4 regions of the Mucilaginibacter sp. A5337 genome follow, and region 4 is predicted to be linked to each of the others. Evidence: riboswitches for the same ligand, from Rfam matches in the RefSeq annotation. Region 4 holds a riboswitch; each other region holds the start of a gene.
What was found. Region 4 has a riboswitch for S-adenosylmethionine ahead of AC59JO_RS02460 (TlpA disulfide reductase family protein). Riboswitches for the same ligand answer to the same signal wherever they lie in the genome.
Positions count from the first base shown of each region.

Region 1: it holds a riboswitch for S-adenosylmethionine, as region 4 does, so the genes downstream of both, metH (methionine synthase) here and AC59JO_RS02460 (TlpA disulfide reductase family protein) in region 4, are expected to answer to the same signal.
Region 2: it holds a riboswitch for S-adenosylmethionine, as region 4 does, so the genes downstream of both, AC59JO_RS20190 (protein-disulfide reductase DsbD domain-containing protein) here and AC59JO_RS02460 (TlpA disulfide reductase family protein) in region 4, are expected to answer to the same signal.
Region 3: it holds a riboswitch for S-adenosylmethionine, as region 4 does, so the genes downstream of both, AC59JO_RS07645 (O-acetylhomoserine aminocarboxypropyltransferase/cysteine synthase family protein) here and AC59JO_RS02460 (TlpA disulfide reductase family protein) in region 4, are expected to answer to the same signal.

Region 1 covers NZ_JCAWEC010000006.1:185,363-189,578, forward strand. Annotated here, with positions in the region: gene murQ (N-acetylmuramic acid 6-phosphate etherase) at 1-77, shown strand, start outside; gene AC59JO_RS21100 (hypothetical protein) at 184-750, shown strand; gene AC59JO_RS21105 (Bax inhibitor-1/YccA family protein) at 966-1,697, shown strand; SAM riboswitch class I at 1,833-1,942, shown strand; gene metH (methionine synthase) at 2,142-4,216, shown strand, end outside.
Region 2 covers NZ_JCAWEC010000005.1:713,695-717,910, reverse strand. Annotated here, with positions in the region: gene AC59JO_RS20200 (peroxiredoxin family protein) at 1-646, opposite strand, end outside; SAM riboswitch class I at 869-980, opposite strand; gene AC59JO_RS20195 (hypothetical protein) at 1,080-1,268, opposite strand; gene AC59JO_RS20190 (protein-disulfide reductase DsbD domain-containing protein) at 1,411-1,857, opposite strand; SAM riboswitch class I at 2,055-2,163, opposite strand; gene AC59JO_RS20185 (family 2A encapsulin nanocompartment shell protein) at 2,309-3,229, shown strand; gene AC59JO_RS20180 (family 2A encapsulin nanocompartment cargo protein cysteine desulfurase) at 3,213-4,216, shown strand, end outside.
Region 3 covers NZ_JCAWEC010000002.1:670,935-675,150, reverse strand. Annotated here, with positions in the region: gene AC59JO_RS07650 (hypothetical protein) at 1-1,063, opposite strand, end outside; SAM riboswitch class I at 1,189-1,299, shown strand; gene AC59JO_RS07645 (O-acetylhomoserine aminocarboxypropyltransferase/cysteine synthase family protein) at 1,544-2,863, shown strand; gene AC59JO_RS07640 (homoserine O-acetyltransferase family protein) at 2,953-4,008, shown strand; gene AC59JO_RS07635 (homoserine dehydrogenase) at 4,008-4,216, shown strand, end outside.
Region 4 covers NZ_JCAWEC010000001.1:568,427-572,642, forward strand. Annotated here, with positions in the region: gene AC59JO_RS02455 (SusC/RagA family TonB-linked outer membrane protein) at 1-1,001, opposite strand, end outside; gene AC59JO_RS02460 (TlpA disulfide reductase family protein) at 1,374-1,940, opposite strand; SAM riboswitch class I at 2,053-2,166, opposite strand; gene AC59JO_RS02465 (isocitrate lyase/PEP mutase family protein) at 2,482-3,258, opposite strand; gene AC59JO_RS02470 (YybH family protein) at 3,637-4,017, opposite strand; gene AC59JO_RS02475 (DUF6597 domain-containing transcriptional factor) at 4,089-4,216, opposite strand, start outside.

The DNA.
Region 1 (4,216 bases), on a different contig from region 4:
GCGAAGAAGAAGCAGCCAGGTTATTGAAGCAATACGGCAGCGTACGAAGCGCCGTTGATCATTATTTTAAAAAATAAACTGAATTTGAAGATGTGTTGATTTGAAGATTTGAAAATGCAAAGCGGCATTCGATAAATCCCTCAATTCAAAAATTCGGGTTCAGACAAATTTGGAATTAACACAATGCACGATATTGAACCATATTACCGCTGGAGAGATGACTACGTAGCATCTGAAGATGAGTTTTCGCCTTTTTATGCTACAGAATACAGCGAGTTTGAATTTGACAAGCAGGTATACAATTACCTGCTGCACCCGCAATGGGACTCGTTCGGCTCCAATACGCTTTATCTTAAAGTGCTTTTTGCCGATTATGATAAAGGCTATACCATTATTGAGCTTATAGGCGAATGGAACGATGCCATCAATAACGACATCATGCTGCTAAAGCGTGAACTGCTCGATTTGATGATAGATAATGGCATCAGCCATTTTATCCTGATAGGTGAAAATGTACTCAACTTTCACTCAAGCGATGACTGTTATTACGAAGAGTGGTTCCAGGATGTAGAAGATGGCTGGATAGCCGGTATCAACTTCCGCGAGCATGTAATAGAGGAGTTTAAAAGCAACAACATCGACTATTACATCAACTTCGGCGGCGAGCTGGATAACCTTGGCTGGCGAGCGTTGAAACCTGTACAGGTTTTCAAAAAGGTAGAAGAGCAGTTGATGAGAAGGTTGAATTAAGACAAGAAATCAAGAGTCAAGAAAAAATAGAATCAAGGGTTCAGGAGCCAAAAGGCAAGGCGGTTAAGAAAACTTTCTTGATCCTCGACTCTAACATTCCAGACTCTTTCCTCCTTCCTGATTCTTGACTCTTGCAGTCTTGCTTCTTTCCTCCCCTTTCTTCACTCTACATTCACTTTTTATTCATAAATTCGTACTATAATTTTTAACACAAAATGGAATTTAAAGAATCTAAATACAACTACGATAATGTTATCGAAGTTAGAGATCAATCAGAAGTTTCTTCACGCAGGTTTATGGCCGGCGTATTTAGCTGGATGTTCGTGGCGCTTGGCGTTTCGGCAATAACAGTATTTTTGGTTTTAAACATGGGACTTATCAGCCTGATTGTTGCCCCAACCGGTGGTCTTACAGGCTTTGGCTATTTCGCCTTATTTTCGCCTTTGGCATTTTCATTAGTAATGCAATTTGGCTATAACCGTATCTCTTACCCGGTACTGGTATTGCTTTTTGTGGCTTATGCAACCCTCATCGGTATCAGCTTAAGCCTGATATTTTTGATCTATACATCTGCATCAATATTAGGTGTTTTCATTACCGCATCGGTAACTTTCGGTATCATGGCCGTAGCAGGTTATACTACCCAAATGGATTTAACCAAGTTTGGCTCAATCATGTACATTCTGTTCATCGGTATATTTGTAGCTTCATTGGCTAATTTCTTTATGCACAGCGAACAAATGAGCTACATTATCAGCTACATAGGTATAGCTGTATTTACTGGTTTAACTGCCTACTATATGCAAATGCTTAAACGCATTGGTGCAGGCATTGAATATGGCGATGCCAGTTCGAAAAAACTTGCTCTGATGGGTGCGTTAACGCTGTACATCACCCTGATCAACCTGTTTTTCATGATCCTCCGTTTATTCGGCAGAAGAAGATAATTTCAACAAAGAAACTCAATCAAAAAAGCTGCCTCCGCAAAAGGCAGCTTTTTTTGTTTAACAATGTGGCTTAACGATGAGATTAGGGCTGTGTTATACACTTGCAAATGACAACTTTATTGCGCAACTTTGCGGTGCTTATGGAGAAAGACGGAGGGATTAGACCCTGCGATGTCTTAGCAACCTGTGCTTCACAAGGTGCTACATTCTACCAGGCAGCAATTATGCGCCCGGACAGATAAGCGAAAGTCATATCAACACCCGACTTTTCGAGATAAGCTGTATTTAGATTTGAGATATTAGACGTGAGATTTGAGATAGCCTCAGCTTTTTCCAATTGCCTGTTTAGTATCTTTTTATCGGATATATGAGATAAAAGTATTGAGTCTTCCCGGCTTTTCGCCCGGTCTCACATCTCACGTCTCATATCTCACATCTCAAACAATGGACATTAGAAAAGAATTACAGAAACGCATCCTGGTGATTGACGGAGCAATGGGTACCATGATTCAAAGGTACCAGCTCACGGAGAAGGATTTTCGTGGCGAGCGTTTTCGCGATCATCATAGCGACCTGCAGGGCAATAATGACCTGCTCAATATTACGCGTCCAGATATTATCAAGGCCATCCATGCCGAATATCTTGAGGCAGGGGCAGACATCATTGAAACTAATACTTTCAGTACTCAGGTGATTTCACTTGCCGATTATCACCTGGAAGAACTGGCCTACGAATTAAGCTACGAAGGCGCACGCATCGCCCGCGAGGTAGCCGACGAATATACCCGGCGCAATCCTGATAAGCCCCGTTTTGTTGCCGGTGCTATCGGGCCTACAAACCGTACTGCTTCATTATCTCCGGATGTTAACGACCCCGGATACCGCGCCGTTACGTTTGATGACCTGGCCGAGGCTTACTATGACCAGGTACGTGGTTTGGTTGACGGTGGTTCGCACCTGTTATTGGTTGAAACCATATTTGATACCCTTAATGCCAAAGCTGCCCTTTTCGCTATAAAACGTTACGAACAGGAATGTAAAGCAGCAGGTAAAGATTATCCTGCTTTCAGCGATTCGGGCGGCATCATGATTTCGGGTACCATTACCGATGCCTCGGGCCGTACGCTTTCAGGGCAAACGGTTGAGGCATTCTGGAACTCGATAAGCCATGCCAACCTGCTTTCGGTAGGTTTAAACTGCGCTTTAGGTGCAAGGGAAATGCGTCCGCACCTTGCCGAGCTTTCTGAAAAAGCAGGTGTATATATCTCTGCTTATCCAAACGCTGGTTTACCAAACGAGTTTGGCCAGTACGACGAAACACCGCACGAAACTGCTCACCAGGTTGATGATTTCATCAAAGCCGGGCTGGTAAATATTGTAGGTGGATGCTGTGGCACTACACCCGAACACATTAAATGTATTGCCAACAAAGCTGCCGCGTTTCCGCCACGCCCTATCCCACAAATTGAGCCGGATATGCGCCTGAGTGGTTTAGAGTCGGTTACCATAAAACCCGAAAGTATTTTCGTGAACGTGGGCGAGCGTACCAACATTACCGGTTCGCCTAAGTTTTCTAAACTGATTTTGGCCGAGGATTATGAGGCTGCCCTGTCTGTTGCCTTACAACAGGTTGAAGGCGGCGCCCAGGTTATCGATATCAACATGGACGAGGGCATGATCGACTCTGAAGCGGTAATGACCAAGTTCCTGAACCTTGTTGCTTCTGAGCCTGATATTGCCAAGCTCCCTATCATGATCGACTCGTCTAAATGGACAGTGATTGAGGCTGGTTTGAAATGTGTGCAAGGCAAGGGCATCGTAAATTCCATCTCCCTGAAAGAGGGCGAGGATAAATTTAAAGAGCATGCCCGCAAAATTTTAAGCTATGGTGCCGCTACCGTAGTAATGGCCTTTGACGAAACAGGCCAGGCCGATTCATACGAACGCCGGATCGAGATCTGTAAACGATCATACGATATTTTGGTGAACGAAGTTGGATTCCCACCACAGGATATCATTTTTGACCCTAATATCCTTACCGTGGCCACCGGCTTGGAAGAACATAACAATTATGCGGTTGATTTTATTGAAGCCACCCGCTGGATCAAACAAAACCTGCCGCACGCCAAAGTGAGCGGCGGCGTAAGTAATATCTCCTTCTCGTTCAGGGGTAATAATACCGTGCGCGAGGCTATGCACTCGGCATTCCTTTACCACGCTATTAAAGCGGGTATGGATATGGGGATCGTAAACGCTGGGATGCTGGAAGTTTACGAGGAGATCCCAAAAAATCTGCTGGAACTGGTAGAAGATGTACTCCTTAACCGCCGTCCGGATGCTACCGAGCGCCTGGTTGAATTTGCAGATACCATCAAAAGCAAAGGCAAAGAGGTAGTACGCGACGAGGAATGGCGCAAAGGCACCGTTCAGGAGCGCCTCTCCCACTCCCTGGTAAAAGGTATTGTTGAATATCTTGACGATGATGTGGAAGAAGCGCGCCAGGCCTATGCAAGGCCCCT
Region 2 (4,216 bases), on a different contig from region 4:
TAATAATAAACGGGCTTGGGCCGGTGAAACCGCTTAACGCAAATTCGTCGCCTTGCACGGTGCCTTCCAGTTCGCGGGTATCACCTACTACAGTCATTACCACGCCGGTAAGTTTATTGCCTTTTTGTTTTAGCAGGGCGATAGATGCAGGGACGGCCTCTTTACTGTAGGTTTTAATTTCCCATTTACCGCTCAGGTCGGCTGTTGGGGCAACATCTTTACCCGGTTCAACAAAACGGTAGGTTTTGCCATATTCAGCAGTAAAGGGTAACGAATTGCCTCTGAAACCGGGGACCAGACTGCGATATTCACCCGTTAACGAACCATCGTCTTCCACTTTTGCAACCAACGCTGCATCATAGGTATTCATTTTAATATACACCGAATCTTGCCCGATCGATTTTACATGGAAATCGTCACGGCGTGAACCATTAATGAGGGTAAATGTGGCATGCTCTGCATCTTTACCTTTCAGTTCAAAATTGAATGGTACTTTAGATTCGCTTACCGTGAACTCGCCGCGCCATTTACCTTCTTTAATAAACTTTGGTTTAGGGCCGTCGTGCGCTGAGGCTACAGCAACACCTCCCAGTAAAAAACTAACAGAAAGCAATTTAGCTTTAGAGAAGTAGTTTGTGATTTTCATTTTTATAAGTTTTAATTGTTGTTAATTAAGCTCCACGGCTAAAAATTTGACACAAAGAATCCCCCCGGCCCGGTTAATGCCAATAAAAAAGAGCAGTAAATTTCAGGGGACTGGTTTTTGTTTAAAACCAAAAGGCGTACTGAACCAAACAGCAACATCGCTTAATAACGACAGACTGCAGGTGTAGATACGGATACTTTAATGTGTTCATGGTTTTTAGTTAATTTATATTCCGGCAGCAAAATCGCTATCGGAAAAAGTTTAGCACTTATTTCATTGCTGAAAAGTTGCTATAAGATCATCGAGACTTCCTCTCCCTTATTCTTTATAAATCAACTAATTAATGGTGGGGTTAATTAGAATGCTGTAAAGATAGCAATAAATATGATAAATGCAATAAAATCTATAGATTTAGTAGAATATTTTTAATTATTTATACTTTTATTAATTTCTTATCTTGTAAAGGATTAACATCCTGGTCTGTACAGCACACGCCTGTTTTACCACCATAGCAAAGCAACGCACTTAGTACAGCCAGGATGTTGATCTTATTCAGGATCAATTTCCGGTATAAACTGCGCGAATTAAAAACAATGGTAACTACAGAAAAGGATGCCACCATTCTGTACGCGGGCTTTAGTGATAGAACTCAATTTCGGTTTCATGGTATTTGTTTTTGTTGCATGCCCAAGGTTTGTACCCGGCCGCAAACACTTAACAGATCAATTTGGTGGCTAATGAACTGTTAAACTATGTTAATGTTTTTATTTAACCGGGATGCTAAATTCCACATCCTCGGGCGGCAAACATTGTTGGTTACTGCATACCATATAATTTAGGGTACCGTTAACAGACGCCTGCCCGTTTTTAAGCTTTACCTTTTGCTGAAAGATAACCGACTGCTCAAAATACTGCACATTCATACTGAATGCCTTTTCGTACTTGCTAACCGACTTAGGTTCTGATGTATTGCCGTTCAATATATAATCATCACTTTTATCAAATCTGAACGAGGTTTTTACAGGCCCGCCATCAGCTACGTTTTGCGAGTAAATGTGCCAGCCTTTATCAATAGTTGCTTTTATAAAAACAATAGCCTGCTCCTTATTGACCTTCTTTGCCGCGTACGACCATTTTACCGGTGCCAGGATCTGCGGGTAAGCAACCGTGCCGATAATGGAGGTTAAAGCTGTAAGTATGATTTTTTTCATTTGTTATAGATAGATGTTGTTTTTGTTGATAGCCTAACAGGTAAACGATCAGCAACAACAATTATCTATAGAGCAGGTATTGATCAAGTTTTTTAAAATTTTAGTGTATAAGCAGGTTTTCATCTCTTTTCTTGTTTTTCATTTTCAATAAAACTTACCTGGAAAAGAGCTGTGGAGATATTGGTAAAACCTGTAGCATCTTATCTTTCTCCTTTACAGGAGCAGGAATTAGCACCTTTTACATATTGGTTGTACAGGTTGCCAAGACTTCATGGGGCCTTTCCCTCCGTCTTTTCTGGATAAGTGTTAAAGAACTGATGATGCAAACATACGATAAAATCTATAAATCCTATAGATTTTATATAATTTATTTTTTATCATTGCAACGCAGGTGTTAAACATTGACAAAGCACCACCAAATCAGCTTAAATACTTATTCATTTATCTAAAAATGCCCGATCAAAAACCAAAACAAACAGCCCTTGGCGATGTAGCAGCCAGGCAGTTGGCCGTAGCCACCCGTACCGTTCCGCAATTATCAACCATTACCCCGCGTTGGTTAACTCATTTATTAAACTGGATCCCTGTTGAATCGGGTGTTTACCGCTTAAATAAGGTTGTTGATGCCAATAATGTGGAGGTTGATTGCTCAAACCGAGATGAGCGCGAACTGCCGTCAACTTATGTTGATTACGAAGAAAATCCACGCGAGTACAACCTGAGCGCTGTAAATACAGTATTAGATGTACACACCCGCGTATCTGATCTGTACAGCAAACCTTACAACCAGATCAGCGAGCAGCTGCGCCTTACCATCGAGATCGTTAAGGAACGCCAGGAAAGCGAGCTGATCAACAATACCGAATATGGTTTGCTGAGCAGCGTAGCACCATCTCAAAAAATAAAAACAAGGCTTGGCCCTCCTACCCCTGATGATTTGGACGAGCTGATCACCAAAGTTTGGAAAGAGCCAGGGTTTTTCTTGCTGCACCCTTTGGCTATAGCTGCTTTCGGTCGTGAATGTACCCGCCGTGGTGTACCGCCGCCAACCGTTTCCTTATTTGGTTCGCAGTTTATTACCTGGAGAGGTATTCCGCTTATCCCTTCTGATAAATTACCTATCGTTAACAACAAATCTAAAATTATCCTTTTACGCACCGGCGAGAGCCGTCAGGGCGTGGTTGGCCTATTCCAGCCGGGCTTACCGGGCGAGCAATCACCAGGTTTATCAGTGCGGTTTATGGGCATTAATAATAAAGCCATTGCCTCATACCTGGTATCGCTTTATTGCTCCTTAGCTGTATTGGTTGATGATGCTATAGCTGTTTTAGAGGATGTTGATTTAAGTAACTACCATGAGTACAAATATTAATCCGGACAACCTACCCGATCTGCAGGCGCTTGAACAACTGGCCAACCAGTTTTTTAAAGCCGGACCGGGAGGTATCGTCAATCAATTACCCCATCAGCAGGCCCCCGGGTCAATTCCGTTGGCGGGTAATGTGGCTGATGCAACCTTATTTAATGCGGTGCAGCAGCAGGTAAGTGCGCCTGCCGCTGCACCGCCTTCAAGTACTATTGGAGGTGGTGGCGTATCGCCATCGGCCATTAACCAGAATAACGCGATCAATCTTAAAGATCCGCAAACCAGTTTTGCTGATCCTAATTTAAACGCGCATACTAATGCTTCGGAACCTGTTCAGCACAGCCCGGTTAATGCTTTCGGTGGGCAATTGCCTGCCAAGCCCGGCTTTGGTTATGACTCCTATCTGGTGAAAACCGATCTGATACCAGATGTTGATCTAAAGCAAAATTTCAAGGTTGAGCAACTTTCAACCGCTCCCGAAAACCTGCTTCACCTGCCGTATCAGCATGATCAGCCTTTTGATCTTGATTTGAACAGGATACTGAGTGATATCAGTACCTCCGGCCCTTCAAACGCCTTGCCGTTTACCGGAGCGCCTGCAGCTACCGAGGTCCCTTTTTACTTTTTGTCGGATAAACATGGCTTGCCTGCGGTAAAATCTGACAGGGAAAAAACTAAACAGGTTGGTATCAGTGGTATCGTCAGCCCACCGTTTGATGTAAACATCGTACGGCGCGATTTCCCGATATTGCAGGAACAGGTGAACGGCAAACAGTTGGTATGGCTGGACAATGCCGCCACTACCCAAAAGCCTAAACAGGTAATTGACCGTATCAGCTACTTTTACGAGCACGAAAACTCGAACATTCACCGTGCCGCGCATGAATTAGCTGCACGGGCGACGGATGCCTATGAAGGTGCGCGCAAAAAAGTGCAAACCTTTTTGAATGCGCGTTCCATCAACGAGATCATTTTTGTGCGTGGGGCTACCGA
Region 3 (4,216 bases), on a different contig from region 4:
CCCCATATTGTTTCATAAGCTGACGCTTGTTTATAATTATGAGCCCCTTGAATATTTTATCATTTATCCCAGCTAAATTACCTTCGTAATTATTGGTCAGTACCTTTTTATTAAGAATGTATTGGATCTTGGGGGCGTTTGCTGGTGTGGAAATTAGCCTGGTGTAATCAGCAGATTTCGATTTAAAATAGTTTTGAAACCGGTGAATATCAAATTTTTTAGTTTCTATATAAATTAGTCCATATTTCGCTTCGCGGCCATATTTTATTATTGCGTTTGCACCCCTGTAAACAGAAACCGTGGCTACATCATTACTATTTAACTTGTTTAGGCCTTCCCCGGTTACGCGCACACTGTCAATAAAATATACAGGTTCGTTGTTTTCAGTCTCACCTGTAACATACTGTTGAGTATCTTCCTTTACTGCCCCGTGACAAGACAATATTAAATCAGCTGCTTCCACAGGCTTATCCATATAATACGCTTCATCTATCGGGAATACTGATTTTTTGGCCGAATCTATCTTAACATAAAAAGAAATAGTGTCGTTAGAGAAATTCCAATAATCAGAACAGCCTCTCGTGTACCATTGCTCCTTAAATGCAGGATATAGTTTAAACAAGTCCTTAAGTAATAACTTACTAAGATCAATTTCCTTTCCGTCAGGTAGTTTTCCAGCAAATGCTTTAGTCAGCCTGATTTTGCTGATAAGGTCATTTTTTTGATCTTGCTGGAATATCATTCCAGGATATTTTGACGTTGAATATCCGCTACCTGCGATATATCTCGGATCATTTCCGACACAAACGGCGTTCAAATCCATTTCTTCAAGCACCGTGTCTTTCAAGTCCGAATCTGACTTTTTTAAATCAGCAATTGTAGTTTGACACAAACAGATATTATTTACAATTACTTTTTTCGAAAGAGTAGAATTATCTATTTGCGCAAAACCCTCTGTATAAAAAATAGATAAAAACAGAACGATTATAAATGATTTTCGAAGCATAGTTTCCTGCATAAGGGATAGGCATAAAAAATATCTGCTAAGGTATAAAGTTTTCATTTGTATTAATAAATGCAGCTTTCGAAAATAAAATTTGGTGCATTATCCCATAATCCCTTATATTCGCAACATTATTTGGTAGCAATACCAAGGTCGATCAATACTCCGCACGTAGTTCGGGTTTTGATTTATAAAGAAGCGGCGAGAGATCAGGCTCAATGACCCGCTGGCAACCCTTCAATGTTGAAGAAGGTGCCAATTCCTGTCCCGGCAAATAACACCGGGGAATATAAATTTATAACCATGAAAAGTTTAATTAAATTTACGCAACGCAACACTTTTTACACCGCAAACGGTAACGTACAATATATTGGCTCCCCTATTGGCTGTATTTGTATGTGTTGCTGCTGTTGATGCTTAACACGCTCTTTTTCATCTCTCTGAAAAACGCGTGTGTGGTTAACCGGTTATCTTAACCGGCATACTAAATCCATCTTAACATTAAAAATCTAAATTAAACACATTTAAAAATTTACAACTATGTCTGCCTTAAAATTCGAAACCTTACAATTACATGCCGGTCAGGAAGTTGATCCAACAACAGGTTCACGCGCAGTGCCCATTTACCAAACCACTTCTTACGTATTTAACAGTGCCGAGCATGGCGCAAACTTATTTGCATTAAAGGAGTTTGGTAACATCTATACCCGCATCATGAACCCTACAACCGATGTGTTTGAGAAACGCATCGCGGCTTTAGAGGGCGGTGTGGCTGCGCTGGCTACAGGATCAGGCCAGGCCTCGCAATTCCTTGCCCTGAATAATATATTGCAGGTGGGTGATAACTTTGTTACCTCCCCTTTCCTGTACGGCGGTACTTATAACCAGTTTAAAGTAGCATTTAAACGTTTGGGTATTGATGTGCGTTTTGCTAAAGACGATACAGCAGCTAATATCGAGGCGCTTATTGACGATAAAACAAAAGCTATTTTCCTGGAAACCATCGGCAACCCGGGTTTTACCATTGCTGATTTTGAAAAGGTTAGCGAAGTTGCCAAAAAACATGATCTGCCGCTGATTGTTGATAATACTTTTGGTGCGGGTGGTTACCTCTTCCGCCCTATTGAGCATGGTGCCAACGTGGTTGTTGAGTCAACCACTAAATGGATTGGCGGGCATGGTACAAGTATTGGCGGCGTTATTATTGATGCCGGCAATTACAATTGGGGCAATGGCAAATTCCCTCAATTTACCGAACCGTCTGAAGGTTATCATGGCCTGATCTTTAACGATGTTTTTGGCATCGGTGGGCCGTTTGGTAATATCCAGTTTATTATTCGTGCACGTGTTGAGGGCTTGAGGGATTTCGGCCCGTCACAAGCTCCATTTAATTCATGGTTGAATATACAGGGACTGGAAACACTTTCATTACGTGTACAGCGCCATGTTGACAATGCCCTGCAATTAGCTAAATGGTTGGAGCAGCACCCGCAGGTGGCAAGCGTAAATTATCCGGGACTGGAATCATCGCCATACCATGACCTGGCTAAAAAATATTTAAAGAACGGTTTTGGCGGTGTATTGTCGTTCGAGATCAAGGGTAATAAAGAGCAGGCCAGCCGGTTGATCAATAACCTTAAACTGGTAAGTCATTTGGCCAATGTTGGCGATGCAAAAACACTCATCATCCAACCATCGGCAACCACGCATCAGCAATTATCTGACGAAGAACAATTAGCTGCCGGTGTTACACCTGCTTCATTACGTGTGGCTGTTGGTATTGAACATATTGATGATATTAAAGCCGATTTTGAACAGGCTTTTGCAAAAATTAAGCAAAGCGAGGGTGAGTTAGTTTAACAATGTATAGTTTTTTTAAGTGATATAGTAAACGTTATTGCAGGTTGCAGCCGGAAATACCGGTTGCACCTGAAATAACAAATAACAGAATGAACGCAGAGATATTTAAATACACTGATACTTTTGAATTTGAATCGGGCCGCACAATTGAAGGTTTAGAGATAGGCTTTCATACTTATGGCCGGTTAAATAAAGAAAAAAATAACGTTGTTTGGGTTTGCCATGCGCTTACTGCTAATAGCGACGTGTTTGACTGGTGGAAAGGGCTTATTGGTGAGGGTTATTTTTTTAACCCGGAAGAGCACTTTATAGTTTGCGCCAATATTTTGGGTTCTCCTTATGGTACTACAAGTCCGCTGAGCATTAACCCGGTTACCGGCCAGCCTTATTATCTTTCCTATCCCCAGTTTACTACACGGGATATGGTTAAAGCGCACCAGTTGCTTGCCCAGCATTTGAACATCAATAATATCAGTGTATTGATTGGTGGTTCATTGGGTGGTCAGCAGGCTATGGAATGGGCTATTATTGAGCCGGAGCGGATTAAAAACCTTATCCTGATAGCAACCAATGCCAAGCACTCGCCTTGGGGCATAGCTTTTAACGAGTCGCAACGTTTAGCCATTAGTGCCGACCGTACTTTTTATGGCAATACACCGGAAGGCGGCCAAAAAGGCTTAAAAGCAGCCCGCAGTATCGCGCTGCTAAGTTATCGTACTTATAAAACCTACGGCATTACCCAACAGGAAGAAAGTGATGACGTTAAGGACGGATTCCGCTCATCATCATACCAAAATTATCAGGGCGAGAAATTGGTAAACCGTTATAATGCCTATAGCTATTGGTATTTAACAAAAGTGATGGACTCGCACAATGTAGGCCGCGGCCGTAACGGGGTTGATAAAGCATTAAGCCTGATTAAGGCAAAAACATTGGTTATCGGGATCTCATCTGATGTGTTATTCCCTATTGAAGAGCAGCAATATCTGTTCAGACATATCCCTAAAGCAGCCTTTGCCGAACTGGATTCGTTTTATGGGCACGACGGATTTTTAATTGAAACAGAAGCATTAACAAACATATTTACATCGTTTTTTAAAACGGATGTAAAAGGAAAAATTATAGAACTGCAACGTACAGCGTAATGAGTAAAAAGTTAAATATCGGCCTCTTCGGATTTGGAGTTGTAGGCCAGGGCCTATATGATATCATCAAAACAAAGCATTTAAATATCGAGATAGTAAAGTTTGCTATTAAGGATCCAAATAAAAAACGTTCTTTACCGGCGCATTTATTTACTACCGACAAAGAAGAATTGCTTAACAACCCCGAGATCAATACCATTGTTGAACT
Region 4 (4,216 bases):
AAAAAGTCTCTTACGTTATTGGGATGCGCCACGAAAGGCACAGCCTGGCCATTTGAATAAAACTGCGGGATCAGCGAACCATCCAAAGCAGGGCCCCAGCTTTCGTCAACACCATCGTTAACGCCGCCACCTTTACCATCTACATAGCTGAATTTACCATTTGAGCCCTGACCGTATTGGTTTTGATAATCGGGCAACACCTGCACATTTGAAAAACTGGTATTAGAGTTTATGGTAACACCTAATCCTTTTGCGCCTTTGCCGGTTTTAGTACGAATGAGGATAACGCCCGCCGCCGCACGTGAACCATAAAGCGCTGCCGCGTTGGGTCCTTTCAATACGCTTACCGATTCAATGTCTTCAGAATTCAGATCTGAAATGGCATTGGAGAAATCCCTTGAACCATTGGTGCCCAAAAACTGGCTGTTATCAACAATAACCCCATCAACTACAAATAAAGGTTGGTTTTCCCGTGAGATAGACGTTTCTCCACGGATGATGATACGGGATGAGCCCATATCGCCCTGGCTGTTGGTTACCTGCACACCGGCAATTTTACCAGTCAGCGCATTTACAAAGTTGGTTTCTTTAGCTTCAGAAATATCTTTCGATTTTAAACCCTGCACCGCGTAGCCCAGCGATTTTTTATCCTTTGAGATATTGAGGGCCGTTATCACTACCTCATTCAGCGAATTTGGTGCTTCAACCAAAACCACATTTAAGGTAGATGTATTTTGCGTAACAGGGATTTCCTGGGTTGTAAAGCCGATGTAACTAACCCTGAGCACATCGTTAACATTGGCATTGATGATAAACTTACCATCAACATTAGTTTGTGCACCCGTAGTTTTACCCTTAACAGATACGCTGACACCTGGCAACGGCAACCCATCTGACTTGGCGGTTACCACTCCGCTTATTTTAACGGATTGCCCCGCAACCGTTTGGACGAGAATAAAAGGCAATATAATTGCCAGTAATAGTTTGTAAATTTTTAACATGATAATTAATAATTGAGATTAATTTTTGACGCCTTACGGTACAAAAAGCATGGCTATCGCCTTAGCAGGCATAATTTGCCCGCGTTATGAATCTTTTGTAACCGTAAAGAATTGATTAGGGGATGGTAATTATTAAGCTAAGGCAAACTGCAGCAAGCCTGCACTTAAACACACCATGCATGCTGTAAAGAATTAACAGCAACAACGCATGCCTTGCATACTTGAGATGAAGAATTTGCAGGTTGACCGGCTTACCGAAAAGAAATGTTTCTTGTGTAAGGAAGTAGTTTTTGTTTTCATAAAAACGGGTATTAAATAAGTACAGATAGATTTTTCTTGATTGATAGCAGAAACAGGTTGCTATCAGTATTCTCAGTTGACAGATGCTGTTTTTTCGTTCACCAATGCGTCGACGGCTTTTAGCATTGATGCAAACTCCTGTTTATCATATAAACGGGTAAGGTAAACGATCTTTCCATCGCGGTCGATAACCACATTGCGGGTAACGCCGCTTTTTTTGTTGGCAAACCGCCCGAATATGTCAGCCCCCGGATCAAGCGCCAGCGGATAGCTGATATTCATAACCTGATGAAAACCTTTCACTTTTTCAAGCGGCTCGTCACGGTCAACGCCTATTAATACGAGGCCTTTATCTTTATAAGCCTGCCAGATCTCTTTTTCAAGATGAGGCATTTCTTCGCGGCAAACACTGCACCAGCTTGCAGTAAACTGTAGGATAACTACTTTGCCACGTAGCTGCTTCAATGAGGTTTTAGTACCATCGGTAAGCACAAGCTCAAAATCGGCCGGAGCGATATCGCCTGTTTTCACGATGTAACCGCGATCAGTATTCGGGTCGGCAGCTGCGTTTGTTTGCGCAGCAGCAAAAAGTGTTGTTATTGAAAGCAGGCAGGTAATAAGTAAATGTTTAATCTTCATTGCTACACACATTAAATTGTGATATCAACTCAATAATATTTTTTAGCAGGAAAAGTGAAAGGAGAAAAAGAATTGTGCTTATAGCCTGAACTATGCAAGGCAATAGCTTATTACATTATCTTTTCCGCCCCTATTTGGGCAGACAGGAATTAGCACCTTTATAACAGTGGGCTTACAGGTTGCTAAGACATCACAGGGCCTTTCCCTCAGTCTTTCTTGATAATAAAATATTCAAAGAACCGATTTGATGATGCAAATATATATAAATTCTACTAAAACCATAGACTTTATATAATTATTGCAATAAAATGAATTAAGCCTTCAAATTGTGCAGGCTTACCAACAGAAGTTTGTTCACTGATCAAACCAGCTGAAACCTTTTTAAACTACTTCCGTAAAAATAAAAAGTCCCTAACGCTCGCCGCCGGGACTTTTAACCTAAACTTATTTGTAGATCATTACATCTACATTGCAATAACTTAAAACAGGGTAGTATAGTTTTCCATTGTTTACAACTTACAGTTAAAAAAACACCCCGCATTTATTTAAACAGGCTCGCAAAGCTATTTTCGGTGGTTATTTTTTCAATTAAATTTTCCAGCGATTGGTAGATGTTCATGTTTAAAAATGGACCGGCACTGATCCTTTTAACACCTGCACTTTGTAAGGCTTTAAAATCCGGAAGCCCGGGCATACACATTACACTAACCGGGAGGCGTGATAAGGCTGTTATTTTTTCAATATCAGTTATTTGAGTAATACAGGGGAAAAACAAACCATGCACACCTGTATCCTGGTAAAGTTTAGTCCGGCTTAAAGCATCTTCCAGTGCATTAGGTAAACCGAGCAGGAAGGAATCGGCCCTCACATTTATAAATACCTGTACATCTGCCTTAGCCAGCAGCCCGGTGATCTGTTTAAGTTTAATCGCTAACTCATTTGCGTCAACAATACTTCGCTGGCCATCCCTTACTATCGAATCCTCTATATTGATACCGACAACGCCGATATTATATAATTTTATGATGTTATTGCAGATTGCCTCCGGTGTGTCACCATAACCTCCCTCCAGATCGACAGTTAACATCGCTGATGATGTTGCTATTATCCGTTTAATAATAAAAAGATAATCCTCAAAACTCATCTCCTCGCCATCTGCAAAGCCTAAAGAGCTGGCAACAGCCGCGCTTGAGGTACCAATTGCCTCAAAATTCAACTTATCATAAATCTGCGCGCTTTGCGCGTTCCATACATTGCCAATCTGCAAAGGTTCGGTTTTATGATGCAGGGCTAAAAATTCATTAAATCTATTTTTCATGATCTTGTTTTATTTTATGCTCAAAATTAGCCCGGGCGATATTCTAAAAATTGTATAAAACGGAACAGATTAAGGCGAAACAAGGAAGATTGTATCATAAATCAAATTGATGCCATACTGTTGCGTTACCTTTAAATTGAAATTTAGCCGATAATATTTATACAAAAGGGGGGTTAACACATTTTCGGCCTAAAAAACACTTAAATATCTGATTATAAATATTTTAAGTTAAAATTAACACTAAATTATGTTAACCCTGTTAACCCCCATTTTATTAATAAAGTTAATTAAACAGAAATTATATATCGCTTAAGTATCTAAAAACAAAAAGAAGCTGATCATTATGATACAGCCTCTTTTTGTTTAAGATGGAGAAAATCATGCTACAAGATTAGCTTCGGCTCCGAAAGCATGATCGATGATAATTTTCCAGCTACCATCAGGTTGCTGTTTCATCAACTCGATACCCTTTGCGGCCACTTGCGTTTTGCCATTGTCTGTAACGCTCCACTCCGACCGGCCCACGGCTACATCGCCCGATTGCAGGCAGTATACGGTTTTAATTTCCATTACCCCCGGAACCGCGCAGATGCTTTTAACGGCTTCTTCAAACTGGGCCCTTCCGGATACTTCTTTTCCGGGTTCTGGGAAAATAATGCCGTTGGCATCATACACATTCATAACTACATTTACATCTTTGGTGTTAAAAGCTGCCGCAAGTACTGCGTGCACTTCCTGTGGTGTTTTTGCTGATTTCATTTTATTGTTTTTTTATTATCAGCAAAGCTATGCGGCTTGAACAGGCAAAAATTGTATAAAACGGAAGTGCATTAACTACCGGCCAATACCTGGTTTATAGGCGATGCCTGAGCAGCAAATGAGTTAGGGGTAAAACCTGTAAAAAGTTTAAATTCCTTTATAAAATGCGCCTGGTCAAAATACCCTGCGCTGTAGGCTA